3 regions of the Vibrio gazogenes genome follow, and region 3 is predicted to be linked to each of the others. Evidence: predicted binding sites of a transcription regulator. Region 3 holds the regulator's gene; each other region holds the start of a gene.

Region 1 (4,575 bases), 880 kb from region 3:
AATGTCGCTATTTTGATGGGAGGTGGCCCTGCCATTATTTATGGAACACAAGCCCTCGCTGCTGTGGACGAGTTTTGCCAATAAAAATTGTTCCAGCTATATGAAATAAACCTGAATAGATTTTAATATGAGTATCCTTTGATAAAACCCTCAAAGGATATTTTCAAAAGATGTCATTCTTTTTTAAACGGAGTGAACCCTGATTTTTTATAGCATCAATTTTCTTTAGGAAAACATCATACGGAAACGCCCAAAGTGATTTACCTTGGGCGTTTCTTCTGGCAAATGTAGTAATGATAAACCGAGTATTAGAATGTCATATGCAGAATTGGAAAGGCTTTATCCGTCTAGTCAAAGATTTCATAGTGACGTTCAACATTGACGGTTACTTGCCCCCAATGAGACGCTTTGACTCTTTTTTGGTGATGCTCAAAAGCGGCTTTATCCGTAAATTCCTCATAAACATCGAAACGAAGCGGATTTTCTAAATTTTCGGTGACGCTGAATGTCATACATCCCGGTTCTTCGAGAGTCAGACGTTGATGATTTCCCAACTCATTTTTTACCATTTCAAGCGCCGACTCAGGTACTAAGATGAAACCTTTTAATATAATTTTAGACATGAGTTTCCTGATTACGCATACACACTCACTTCAATCAAGTTTGAGTCCGGATCCAAGAAATAAACAGATTGAATCGACCCACTCGCCCCTGACTTTTCTACCGGCCCTTCGATAATGTCAATGCCTTCACCAGCCAGATGGTTAACAACATCACCCAGAGGCCAGTCAGAGATTAAACACAAATCACCGGAACCGACCTGCGCCGCATTTCTCGTTTCTTGGCCTAAGATTTGAAAGTTGATCTTTTGACAGCCAAATTTAACGGCCTTACGCCCATTGGCAAAAGTGACTTCTTCCATGTGTAACACACGTTTATAGAACGCAACCGACCGTTCAATATCCGAAACCGTCAAAACGATATGATCAATATGACTAATCACAATATATCTCCTGTCTTCCTTGTGTTCATCGAACACGCTTAGGGAGTAACATTCGGCAGCCGAGGGATCTCTCGCGTTGGTCAGTCGAGATGACGACACATGGTATGCGATTGATCTTGAAAGCCGAGTTGCTGATAAAACTTTTGCGCAGATTGATTAAAAGCCATGACCTCCAGCCTGATTTGCGCGGCACCTTGTGATTTTGCCCACTGTGCACAAGCGTCCATCAATTGTGTGCCGATCCCGCAAGCACGATGTGCCTCATCAACGACGAGGGTTCCAATCCGACAGATTGGGCAACTCACGATAAATGGCACGGTATCATTGACCATGATGGTTGCGGTCAGAAAGCCGACAACCAGGCTGCCTGACTCCGCCAGCAAAAAAAGCGTTGATTCATCATTTAACAGACTCAGCCAAAATGGTTTATCCGCGGCTGAAGGTTGTTTAAATGTAAACGGCGCATTTTCAAAGTGTAGCTTCCCAATTTGCTCACTTAAAACCAACAACGCATCTAAATCTGTTATTTCTGCGGTTCGAATTGTCATCATTTCCTTTGATCTCATTGTGTTCAGTAAATACTTGCTGACAATATCTGCATCACTGGGTTTTGAACACTGAATGCACTTCGAACTACATTACCCTGTGTACAAACTTGTTTTCAACTATTCGACCAAAGAAAATCAACCAAAGAAAAAGGCCCCGACGATACAAGTATCATCGGGGCCTTCTCAAATAACTGGCGCGCCCTGCAGGATTCGAACCTGCGACCACATGCTTAGAAGGCACGTGCTCTATCCTACTGAGCTAAGGGCGCGTTACGGAGGGGAATTATACGAGTTCATCGGCGTAAATCAATGAGTTTCTCTAATTGAATGTTTTAAATGCCTAAAAAATTACCAGCTTGTAAAAAGGCGCAGAAAACATACCGGAAGCAAACGTTTGCTTATAGATGTTCTGCGAAATATCTGCGACAATGCGCGCAAAAATTTTTGCTATTCTTTTGTTTCGCGACTCATGAAGGTAAGCCATGACTGCTCAAAATATTGATGGAACCCTAATTTCCAAAACCGTTCGTGCTGAAGTTTCTGCACGGGTGAAAGCGAGAACCGATGCCGGACTTCGGGCACCGGGGCTTGCCGTGGTTCTTGTCGGGGAAGATCCTGCTTCCCATGTCTATGTCGGGAGTAAACGTCGGGCTTGTGAAGAAGTCGGCTTTATTTCAAAATCGTTCGATTTACCAGCCAATACCACCCAACAAACACTACTTGAGTTAGTTGACCAGCTCAATGACGATCCAAGTATTGATGGCATTTTGGTGCAGCTTCCCCTTCCTGCCGGTCTTGATGCAACGCAGGTTCTGGAAAGAATTCTGCCGGATAAAGATGTTGATGGTTTCCACCCTTATAATGTCGGCCGTCTGGCACAACGGATTCCGACACTCCGTTCATGTACGCCCAAAGGGATCATGACCCTGCTTGAACGCTACAACATTGACCCACGCGGCAAACATGCAGTTGTCGTCGGTGCATCCAATATTGTCGGTCGCCCGATGACCCTCGAATTACTCTTGGCTGGGTGTACAACCACGACATGTCACCGCTTTACCAAAGATCTGGAACAATTCGTGCGTCAGGCAGAGATTCTGGTTGTCGCTGTCGGTAAACCGCATTTTATTCCCGGTGAGTGGATCAAAAAAGGCGCAGTGGTGATTGATGTGGGTATCAACCGCATGGATGACGGCAAGCTGGTGGGGGATGTCGAATATCAAGTTGCCAAAGAAAGAGCCAGCTATATCACGCCAGTTCCCGGTGGTGTCGGGCCGATGACCGTCGCGACTCTGATTGAAAATACCATGCTCGCTTGTGAACAGTTCCATACTGATGCTTAAGGCATGAAACGCGCCGCTATCACCATGAAGGTGATTGATGATTTACAGCGCGTATTACAGATGTAAAAGGCTCCGTAAAGGAGCCTTTTTACTGGTAACCGTTGCGTTACTCATCATCCGGTTAGTTCATAATAATGCGATCTGCAAGGTGGCTGACCGCAAGCGCAAAATAATACGAGCGGTTCCACTTCATCAACACGTTATAATTGTTATACACCAGATAGACACGGCCCTGTTCATCATCAGGCGCAATCAGCCAGGCTTCAATATCCTGTTTCAGCTTCGGCAACGGGCTGCCATCATAACGAGTCACACCCAGCTCACTCCACTGATGAAGCATTTTACCCTGACCTTTCCCCCGACCACTCAGATTCATATCGAATCCACGCGGTAAATGAACCTGACGGCCCCAAATCATGTGTTCATTCCAGCCGGACTGACTCAGATAATTCGCAGTTGATGCAAATACATCCGCTTTCGTCCCCCAGATATCTTTTTTCCCATCACCGTTACCATCGGCAGCAAAGGCAAGGAAGGAGCTCGGCATAAACTGACACTGCCCCATCGCACCGGCCCATGAGCCTTTCATCGCTTGCGGGGTGATATGGTGCTGTTCCAGGATGTTCAGCGCGGCCATCATTTCATTCCGGAAAAATTGTTCACGACGCCCATCATAGGCCAATGTTGCCAAGGCATCGACAACGTTGTATCCACCGGTGAGTGAACCAAAGTTACTCTCTACACCCCACAACGCAACGATATAACGAGGTTGCACACCATACTGTTTGCCGATTTTTACCAGCTCATCATAGTGTTCCTGATAGAGTTTTTTCGCCTTCGCGACTTTCCAATCCGGCACCGCGCGAGGAATATATTCGTCTAAGGTGAGCTTTTTCTCCGGTTGATTCTTATCTGCAACAATCGCTCGGGGACGATAGGTGACGTTTGCAAAAGCCGCTTGAATCGTTGCTTGGCTAATCCCTTCCTGCTGCGCTTGTTGTTTGAGGCCATCGACATACTGTTCGAAACGCTTGGTATTATCGACGCGCTCTGCATTGGCATAGAGGGGACAACTCAGAATCAATCCCAATCCAACTGACCATAATTTTTTCATTTTATCTCCTCTCATCCTGATAAGTATTCGCTACTGCTGTTCCTGTCGAGCGGCTTTCCTTGCTTTATAGCTTTCTAATAAATTTTCCGGTGGTGGCGGTAATTGTAAGAAAAACCCGTTATCTTTAAGCGCGGCTTGTACTTTTTCAATATCAACGTTTGCCAGCGTCTTGCCTGCCAGACTCATCGTCATCACTAAGACCGGTCGTCCGAACATCTTTAGCAATGCTTCCGGAACTTGTGAGAAGTCGTCTTTTTTCTCAACATATAAATAGGTGCCTTCTTTTTTAGGACTTTTATAAATAGAACAAAGCATTAGCGTGCCTTTTGTATATTTCCCGACCAGCATGTCAAGACTTACGATCCCAACACATAAAGTTAACCTGATTTTGAGGTTAAAAGCGTCAATTAAAAGTAAGATATCTTGCTGAGTTTGAGCTGTGACTATAACATGACAGCCCTACTTTCAGGCAATGCCCTTTCTACAGTGTTTTATGAGTTGAGGCCCAAATTACCTATGTCAATCACACCTGATCTTAAAGGTAGTAGTTTTACACTCTCCGTGTTA
Region 2 (4,575 bases), 1.2 Mb from region 3:
ACAACTGCAAGGCTTTTTCCGGCGTCGGCGTCAGGAGATTAAAGACCTCAAGCGTCAGCTACGGGAGAGTGGCCAATCCGATCCGTCTGATTAGCCAATGGTGTAGACACTCATTGCTCATCGGTGCACAAAGCGAAATGACAAAAGTACAGTAACAAAAGCAAAATGGAAAAGTCACCGGTGCTGGTCGCGGATGTGCTTTAAATCATGGTCAAGCGTTTGGGGGAGTGCTGTCTCCTTCTTTTGGTTTGGAGAAGGAGACGTCTGTGGTTACTGGATATTCCCACCGTGGGATAGTGATTCAGACTGGTGAGTGGATTCACTCACCAGTCTGATGCGTAAAAGCCCGATGGCGGGCAAAAATTTTCTTTTTATTGTTGGCTAGTTTACGTTTGCGGTGAATCGCTGCTGTTGTCCGCCATAGATGCTTAGACTGTGTTCGTTTTTTCAGCATGGATTAACCTCCTTTCAAAAATACCAATAGATAGTCAGTACAATCTCTTCTTAATCGCCTTCAATCAGCTTTAAGAATCAGACAATTGTCTTTTACAGATGTATTATGACCGGAAGATGAACCCGACGAAATGTCGGGCATTTCTAATATGTAAGGGCTTCCATAACAAAAATCAAGCGTTGAATTGCGTTATTGTGCTCCCGTCTCACGGGTATCCGCGTTTGTGGTAGTGTCTTCATCGGCATCCATATTTTCAGCCGAACCATCTTGCTCGATGGCTTCATTCGCATCAGGGATCATTGCCTGAATCACAGTTAGATCATCGATGTTGGTACTGTCGTCACTCTCTGGTGCCTTGGCGTTGATATGACCAATCATACTTTGATAATAGCGGCGGATATTTTCGACATAGACCAGCGCTTCATCGCCCCGGGCATAACCATAACGCGTCTGGTTGAAATAACGACGCTTTCTCAACAGAGGAAGGCGATCTTTGACGTCTCCCCAGGCATTTGGGTCTCCGCCTTGTTGTTTGGTCAGGTGACGTGCATCCATCATATGTCCGTAGCCCATATTATAAGAGGCCAAAGCGAACCAGATTTTCTCATGTTCCGGTATTGAATCAGGAACTCGACTCACCATACGACGAAGATATCTAACGCCACCACGGATCGACTGTTCCGGATTAAGCCGGTTCGTGATCCCAACGGATTTGGCTGTCGTCAAGGTGAGCATCATCATGCCCCGAACACCGGTTGGCGATTTGGCTCTGGGGTTCCAGTGAGATTCCTGATAAGACAATGCAGCGATGAGACGCCAGTCGAACTCATCGGCATATTTTTGGAATAGCGGAGCCCACTTAGGCAGTCTGCTGTCCAGTGCTCGGATAAACGCTCTGGTATCGACGTAATCAAACGTCCCGATATGGCCGATATATTTTTCTTCCAGTGAAGCAATGGTACCGGCTTGTTTCTGATTACCGAAAAATTCAATCATCAGAGCATAAAGGCTTTCGTCATCCGAACGACGGATAAACCAAGAGATAGGCTGATCATCGGTAACTTCAAATGCGGTGGCTAAGTCGGGATAGATCCGTTGAGCCAGCGATATTTCAACCGAGTCAGCGATCGTGAACATCAAGTCTCCCTGAGAGACTTCTTTCAACAGATCATGAACATCTGAATCCGTTTCTATCTGAAACTGAAACTGAGGATATTTCTTTTTGAGTCGCACCAGTGTTTGCTCAAAGTGAGAATCATCGACAACATTTAGTACCTTGTCTTGTTCTGGTGTATTTAAGAGTTCTTGTTGTTTCTGAATCAGTTGATTCATGTTGCGGGGATGCCATTGACCCTGACGGTAGACAATTTGCTGACTGACATAATAATAAGCAGGGCCGGGACGGAATTTTTGGATGCGTTGCGTATTTTGGATCTGACCGGCTGCAATGATATCGACTTCGCCTCTTTCCAGAGCCGGAAAAAGCGCAGCAACACGATAAACCGGTTTCATTTCCAGTTTGACCCCGAGGGATTTGGCAAATTCGCGTGCCAGTTCATAATCCATACCCGATGGTCCTTCCGGCCCGATAAAATACGAGAGCTGATTGTTCAGGGTACCGACGCGTAACACCCCGCGCTCACGGATCTGGTCGAGTTCGCTTTTCGGTTTAGAGTCGATCTGACAGCCGCTGAGTAAGGTTACCATGAATATAAAAGCGAGGAGGCTATGGGTCTGACATCGGAATTTTCGGATCATGTACAACGTATCTCTTTTCATCATGATGCTTTTATATCAAAGCCCCACCGAATCGCAACTTTTAGATGTGTAAAATGGTAAATTATGTCGCTGAGAATGGCATGAAAGCGAGAGATTTCAAAATTCATAAAAAAAATGACGCAAACGGTTGCGTTTGGTGTTACATCACAAAAATAATTCCTTTATAATGCGCCGCACAATGTAGGTGAAATTGGTATGAATTCAAGTTTTTTCAATTTAATTGTTTGAATTTATTCCAATACTACCTTAACCAACAGCAACAGAGACCTAAGCACATGAGAATTTTCCGTGGCTCCCCAGCGCTTTCTGAATTCCGAGTAAACAAACTTCTTGAACGGTGTCGTGAGCTGCGCTTACCCGTGACCGGTATTTACGCAGAATTCATGCACTTTGCTGATTTGACAGCCGATTTGGATCGTCAAGAAACAGAGAAATTAGAAAAATTGCTGACTTATGGCCCGACCATTGAAGAGCATCAGCCAGAAGGGTTGTTGCTGCTGGTTACACCGCGTCCGGGCACCATTTCTCCATGGTCATCGAAGTCGAGTGATATTGCACATAACTGCGGCTTGGATAAAGTCAAACGTTTGGAACGGGGAACGGCTTACTATATTGAGTCCTCAACACCATTGACTGAAGCGGAACAAACAGCGCTACAAGCTCTACTCCATGATCGCATGATGGAAGTGATCTTTACGGATCTGGCATCGGCTGCCAGCCTATTCCACAGTGCCACACCGGCAGAAGTCACGGCGGTTGATGTGATTGGCGGTGGACGCAAAGCATTGGAACAAGCCAATCTGACGCTTGGTCTGGCGCTGGCTGAAGATGAAATCGACTATCTGGTTGAGAACTTTACCAAACTGGGCCGGAATCCGAATGACATTGAGCTGATGATGTTTGCACAAGCAAACTCAGAACATTGTCGTCACAAGATTTTTAATGCGGACTGGACAATAGACGGGGTTCAACAGGAAAAATCCCTGTTCAAGATGATTAAGAATACCTATGAAACGACCCCGGATCATGTGTTATCCGCATACAAAGATAATGCCGCAGTGATGACCGGTTCGAAGGTGGGACGTTTCTTCCCGGATCCTCAGACGCGTCAGTACAACTACCACACCGAAGATACCCATATCCTGATGAAGGTGGAAACGCATAACCACCCGACAGCGATTTCGCCATGGCCCGGCGCTTCAACAGGCAGTGGCGGTGAAATTCGTGATGAGGGTGCAACCGGTATTGGTGGCAAACCGAAAGCGGGTCTGGTTGGCTTTTCGGTTTCTAACCTGCGTATTCCTCATTTCGTACAACCGTGGGAGACCGATTTCGGTAAACCGGGTCGTATCGTCAATGCGCTGGATATCATGATTGAAGGGCCTTTGGGCGGTGCGGCATTTAACAATGAATTCGGTCGTCCGAACCTGTTGGGATATTTCCGTACCTACGAAGAGAAAGTAACCTCTCACGCCGGAGAAGAAATCCGCGGTTATCATAAGCCGATCATGATTGCCGGTGGGATGGGGAACATTCGCGACGCACATATTCAGAAAAAAGAGATTCCGGTCGGCGCGAGTCTGATTGTGTTGGGTGGCCCCGCGATGAACATTGGTTTGGGCGGTGGTGCTGCATCTTCCATGGCTTCCGGTCAGTCGGCTGAAGATCTGGATTTTGCTTCTGTTCAACGTGAAAACCCTGAAATGGAACGACGTTGTCAGGAAGTAATTGACCGTTGCTGGCAGTTGGGAGAAAACAACCCGATTGCATTTATTCATGATGTCGGTGCCGGTGGTATTTCGAATGCGTTGCCGGAGTTGGTCAATGACGGAGAGCGCGGTGGTAAATTCCAGTTGCGTGATGTGCCGAATGACGAGCCGGGGATGAGCCCGCTGGAAATCTGGTGTAATGAATCACAGGAGCGTTATGTTTTAGCGGTTGCGCCTGAACATATGGCAACCTTTGATGCAATCTGTCGTCGTGAGCGTGCCCCTTATGCGGTTGTCGGGACCGCGATGGAAGAACGCCATTTGACACTGGAAGACTCACACTTTAACAACACGCCGATTGATATGCCGATGGATATTCTGTTGGGTAAACCACCGAAAATGCATCGTGAAGCCACAACACAGAAAGTTCAGGGTTCAGCTTTGGATCGCAGTGGTATTGAGTTAAATGAAGCGGTTGAGCGTGTCCTGCGCTTACCCGCAGTGGCTGAAAAAACGTTCCTGATTACCATTGGTGACCGTTCTGTTACCGGGATGGTGGCACGCGATCAGATGGTCGGCCCGTGGCAAATTCCGGTTGCCAACTGTGCCGTCACCACGGCAAGTTTTGATACC
Region 3 (4,575 bases):
CTATCATTGTTTCCATCATTTTTACTTTTTTCTGGCCCATACATGAATATAACGACCCAGAGATAAATAAGGCTCTTGCCGACATAATTGCCTTTCAAGCGCCAGTAAATCTTCTTCCGTGTATTCTCCCATATTCTGGCGATTACCAATGTAATCACTGAACGAGCGAATACCACTTTTGCCTTCAATACTGAATCCACAAGCTTCTATCCATTGATAGACGACCTCTGGATTCAGGCCTTGCTGCGGCTGCAACTTAAATCGTTTGCGATATGGCATACCCTCTAATACATGGGGGATATTCCCGCATATGACATTTTTCAGAACTAATCCGTGATGATTGTAAAACATGATAGACGCAACGCCACCGCTCCGAACCTGAGCCAGTAATTTTTCCAACGCATCCTTCGGATCGGCTAGCCACTCCATCACGGCGTGAAACATCAAGAAGTCAACCGGATCAGTGAGATATTGTTGCATATCCTGTACTGCCGCATGGACAAAGCGATACTGCGCAAGCAGACCATTTTTTTCAATATCGGTTTGCGCCAACTGCAACATTTCAGAAGAAAGATCACATAATGTCACCTGATGTCCCTGCATCGCGAGCCGTTGCGATAGCTGTGCCAACCCGCCACCGGCATCCAGCACCGAAAGTGGCAGCTGTTCCGGAGGAAATGATGTTAAAATAGTTTGAATATCTTCCCATACGATGGTCTGTCGGATCATACCTTTGTCAGAGCCATATATATTTTTTGCAAATTTGTGGGCAATATCGTCGAAATTGCGATCTTCAGTCACAGTAGCTTGAGTTATGATAACGAATCGTGCTGCTATTCTGTCATAGGAATGGCAGGAATAAAGAGGATTATTCGTTTTTAATCTCAATTGCTGTTTTTTCGGACTATTTCTTATATGTTTGAGCTTAAAAAAATCATAGCTGCATTAATGATGCCCCTTCCCGCCTTGCTCATCATCGGTTTTATTGGCCTCATGATGATTATGTTTTCAACAAAAAGGAAAACCGGTTGCCTGATTGTTCTGTTCTCTTACTCGTTGCTGTTTCTAGCATCATTTCAACCCGTTTCAGATCGCCTTCTCGCACCATTGGAACGTAAGTATTCAGCTTTTTTACCCGTTGAGGGTAGCATTGACTACATTATGGTTCTCGGCAGTGGTCATATCGTCGATGACCAACTCCCACCGACATCTCAGCTCAGTCGCTCAGCGCTGATGCGGCTTACTGAAGGGATCCGAATCATGCGGATGTATCCGGGGTCTCGCCTAATTCTTTCCGGATATGCAGGTGGTACTCGATTCAGTCATGCCCGAATGCTGGCAAGAGTAGCCTTATCACTCGGTGTGGCAAAATCAGATATTGTGTTACTGGAAAGTGCCAGAGATACTTGGGAAGAAGCCCAGTTAGCCGCGAGTTTTGTCGGATCGCGAAAATTAGTGCTCGTCACCTCTGCCAGTCATATGGATCGTGCGTTGCATGAATTTCAATCAGCCGGACTAACTCCGATCCCGGCACCGACCAACTACCTGTCCTATAAAAATATAGCGCAACCGTGGATAAAATATGCCCCTAAGGCGATTTATCTCGAGCAGACAGAAAAATATTGGTATGAAACGTTGGGAAGGTTTTGGCGCTATTTGAAAAACTGGGTTGCTAATCAGGAAGCGACCGTCGAAAAACCGTTAAAACAAGAGCGGTAGCATGATGTTATCTCTGCATGTGAATCAAGACTTACGGTCTGGATTCAGCCGTTGAGTGGAACGAGTGCTTCATTTTGATTGCTATTACTGAATCGGCAGTCTAAAATTCGCGGTTAAAGCATATTCTATACTAGGGGCTGTTGACCTTTCGTGGTTGAATTTTGTTCAATCTGAACGGGTATTGATCGCGGCGCGGGGCATGCCGCTTAGCTATCCTAAGCAAATGACCCGTAACAAAGAGCAAGACACGTTCAGATGAACCCTTTGGGCAGCATTTGTCGCTCATTTATCCAGCGTTAGGTCATGGTTCATGTAGATCGCTACACTTCACATGACCTGCCTTGACTAAATGCACGACAAATTGCTGCAAAAACCATCACGAAAGGTCAACAGCCCCTAGACAAAAACCGCTAAATTTAGCGGTTTTTGTCCTTATCGCAGAATAACCTCGGAATGTCATTTCTGTGCGGGTTATCCGATTATACAAATAGATAAAATCTTCATAACTAAACATTCAATTGTGATTTGCTCCGGATTGCTGGATCTTCAGCATAAGCGACAGGACAATACCTATGGCTACGATAAAAGACGTTGCCCGCTTGGCGGGAGTTTCAACAACAACTGTTTCACATGTAATTAACAAAACTCGATTTGTGGCAGAAACGACTCAAGAAAAAGTCATGGAAGCCGTGAAAACTCTGAACTATGCACCAAGTGCTGTGGCTCGGAGTTTGAAGTGTAACTCAACGCGTACAATCGGCATGTTAGTAACTCAGTCGACCAACCCCTTCTTCTCTGAAGTCATCGATGGTGTTGAAAGTTATTGTTACCGACAAGGCTACACGCTCATCTTATGTAATACCGGTGGCTTATACGAAAAGCAACGCGACTACATCCGGATGCTGGCTGAAAAACGGGTCGATGGCATGTTAGTCATGTGTTCTGACCTGACTGCCGAGCTTCTGGAAATGCTCGAAACCTATAGTGATATTCCCAAAGTCATTATGGACTGGGGGCCTGAAAGCTCACAAGCCGACAAAATCATCGATAACTCAGAAGAAGGCGGCTACCTTGCAACTAAGTATCTGATTGATAAAGGTCACCGCGATATTGCTTGTCTGAGTGGACATTTATCAAAAGCGGCTTGTCAGGAACGGATTCAAGGGTTTTACAGAGCCATGGCAGAAGCTGGTTTGACCCCGAATGAAAACTGGATACTAGAAGGTAACTTCGAATGTGATACAGCAGTTTTGGCTGCTGATAAAATTATTGCGATGGATGAACAGCCCACTGCTGTTTTTTGCTTCAATGACACGATGGCTTTAGGACTCATAAGTCGCTTACAACAAAGAGGCATCAAGATTCCTGAGGATATCTCGGTGATCGGTTACGACAATATTGAGATCTCTGAATATTTTTCTCCGCCACTGACAACGATTCACCAACCGAAACGTCGGGTCGGGAAAAACGCTTTTGAAATCTTATTGGAACGGATCAAAAGTAAAGAGCATGAGCGCCGCACGTTTGAAATGCATCCTGAAATTGTGGAACGCAATACCGTAAAAGATTTAAATAAAAAATAACATTAATTTTACATTTCGTTGGAGGGTGGTCATTCCTCCAACCACTTTCTTTCTATTGATAACCTTTATTAATTGGACTAGAATCACACATTGTGGAGTGGTTATTAGCATACTTACTTCATAATTCCGTACTGGAAAAGTGTCACGCACAGGGCAAACCATCTGAAAAGATGGGACGCAAAGCCTCCGGCCTAAACCATGAAAATGATAGGTAGCGGGGTTACCGATGGCAAAAATGCATTTCATGTTCGTCAATCATTTGACGTTCTGTTAACATATCTTCTGCATTCTTTTGCTACATTCTCGGACCTGACTTTGGTGGCGTATTCATTTAAAAATACACCGAGACGTAAAAGCATGGATAAACCAATTCTTAGAGATTCAATGCGGCTTTTTGAACAACTAGGCCGTGTCAAATCACGCTCAATGTTCGGCGGGTTTGGTATTTTCGTCAACGACATCATGTTTGCACTTGTCGTTCAAAACAAACTACATATACGGGCGGACAGTCACTCACTGGAAACATTTAAAGCAAAAGGTTTTGAACCTTATGTGTATACAAAACGTGGGTTTCCTGTTGTGACTAAATATTTTGCACTGCCCGCAGACTATTGGAATGATGCGGACACGATTTTCAATATTGCAAAACAAGCCTATTTGAATGCAAAAAATGAAAAAACGACCCATGTAGAGACAAAACCGAAACGCTTGAAAGATCTGCCTAACCTTCGCTTAGCAACTGAACGCATGCTACGTAAAGCAGGGATTAATTCAGTTGAAGAGCTTCATCAAAAAGGTTCTCTCAGCGCATATAAAGCGATTTTGAGCTCTCATCCCGCTACACAACCACCACTAGAGCTCCTATGGGCATTAGAAGGTGCGATTGAAGGAAAACATTGGTCTGTGATTTCTCAGGCAAGACGCGACGAGCTAGCTCGGCAAATTTAATTTGTTGAATAAGCTTTTTACTATCGTATACATTTCCCGAAGTATACAACTCCCGTTTGCTCGTCGAGCCGGAATAAAAAAGCACCGTTAACGGTGCTTTTTTTACTCAATCATTTTCTCAATAGAATAAAAATCAATTCGTATGCGAGTAGCCCATCAATGCAGCTTCGTACATTTGGACATACTGCTGAGCAGACTCTTCCCAACGAAAATCTTGCTCCATCGCCCGCAGTTGTATCGCTAACTTTTTCTCTGGCTGCTGCAAATAGAACAGTAATGCACGTTGCATACAAATGAGTAATGCTTCCGGTGTCGGTTCAGTAAA

The links. Region 3 encodes PurR, which represses purine synthesis genes. Its sites were predicted from a motif close to TNANGNAAACGTTTNCNTNA; they were not measured.
Region 1: folD (bifunctional methylenetetrahydrofolate dehydrogenase/methenyltetrahydrofolate cyclohydrolase FolD) is a predicted target of PurR. The motif match lies at 1,934-1,953, and genes of this name have one in related genera.
Region 2: purL (phosphoribosylformylglycinamidine synthase) is a predicted target of PurR. The motif match lies at 2,349-2,368, and genes of this name have one in related genera.

What each region holds. Positions count from the first base shown of each region.
Region 1 covers NZ_CP092587.1:1,240,807-1,245,381, reverse strand. The annotation lists gene MKS89_RS05725 (carboxymuconolactone decarboxylase family protein) at 1-84, shown strand, start outside; gene MKS89_RS05720 (putative quinol monooxygenase) at 348-623, opposite strand; gene MKS89_RS05715 (VOC family protein) at 635-1,003, opposite strand; gene MKS89_RS05710 (GNAT family N-acetyltransferase) at 1,084-1,554, opposite strand; tRNA gene MKS89_RS05705 (tRNA-Arg) at 1,744-1,820, opposite strand; gene folD (bifunctional methylenetetrahydrofolate dehydrogenase/methenyltetrahydrofolate cyclohydrolase FolD) at 2,034-2,894, shown strand; gene MKS89_RS05695 (lytic murein transglycosylase) at 3,016-4,008, opposite strand; gene MKS89_RS05690 (YcgL domain-containing protein) at 4,039-4,323, opposite strand; gene minC (septum site-determining protein MinC) at 4,525-4,575, shown strand, end outside.
Region 2 covers NZ_CP092587.1:910,571-915,145, forward strand. The annotation lists gene tadA (tRNA adenosine(34) deaminase TadA) at 1-94, shown strand, start outside; gene MKS89_RS20890 (hypothetical protein) at 320-454, opposite strand; gene mltF (membrane-bound lytic murein transglycosylase MltF) at 644-2,212, opposite strand; gene purL (phosphoribosylformylglycinamidine synthase) at 2,509-4,575, shown strand, end outside.
Region 3 covers NZ_CP092587.1:2,119,611-2,124,185, forward strand. The annotation lists gene mukF (chromosome partition protein MukF) at 1-7, opposite strand, end outside; gene cmoM (tRNA uridine 5-oxyacetic acid(34) methyltransferase CmoM) at 22-801, opposite strand; gene elyC (envelope biogenesis factor ElyC) at 889-1,719, shown strand; gene purR (HTH-type transcriptional repressor PurR) at 2,292-3,302, shown strand; cyclic di-GMP riboswitch class I at 3,445-3,530, shown strand; gene MKS89_RS09380 (TfoX/Sxy family DNA transformation protein) at 3,660-4,250, shown strand; gene glgA (glycogen synthase GlgA) at 4,384-4,575, opposite strand, start outside.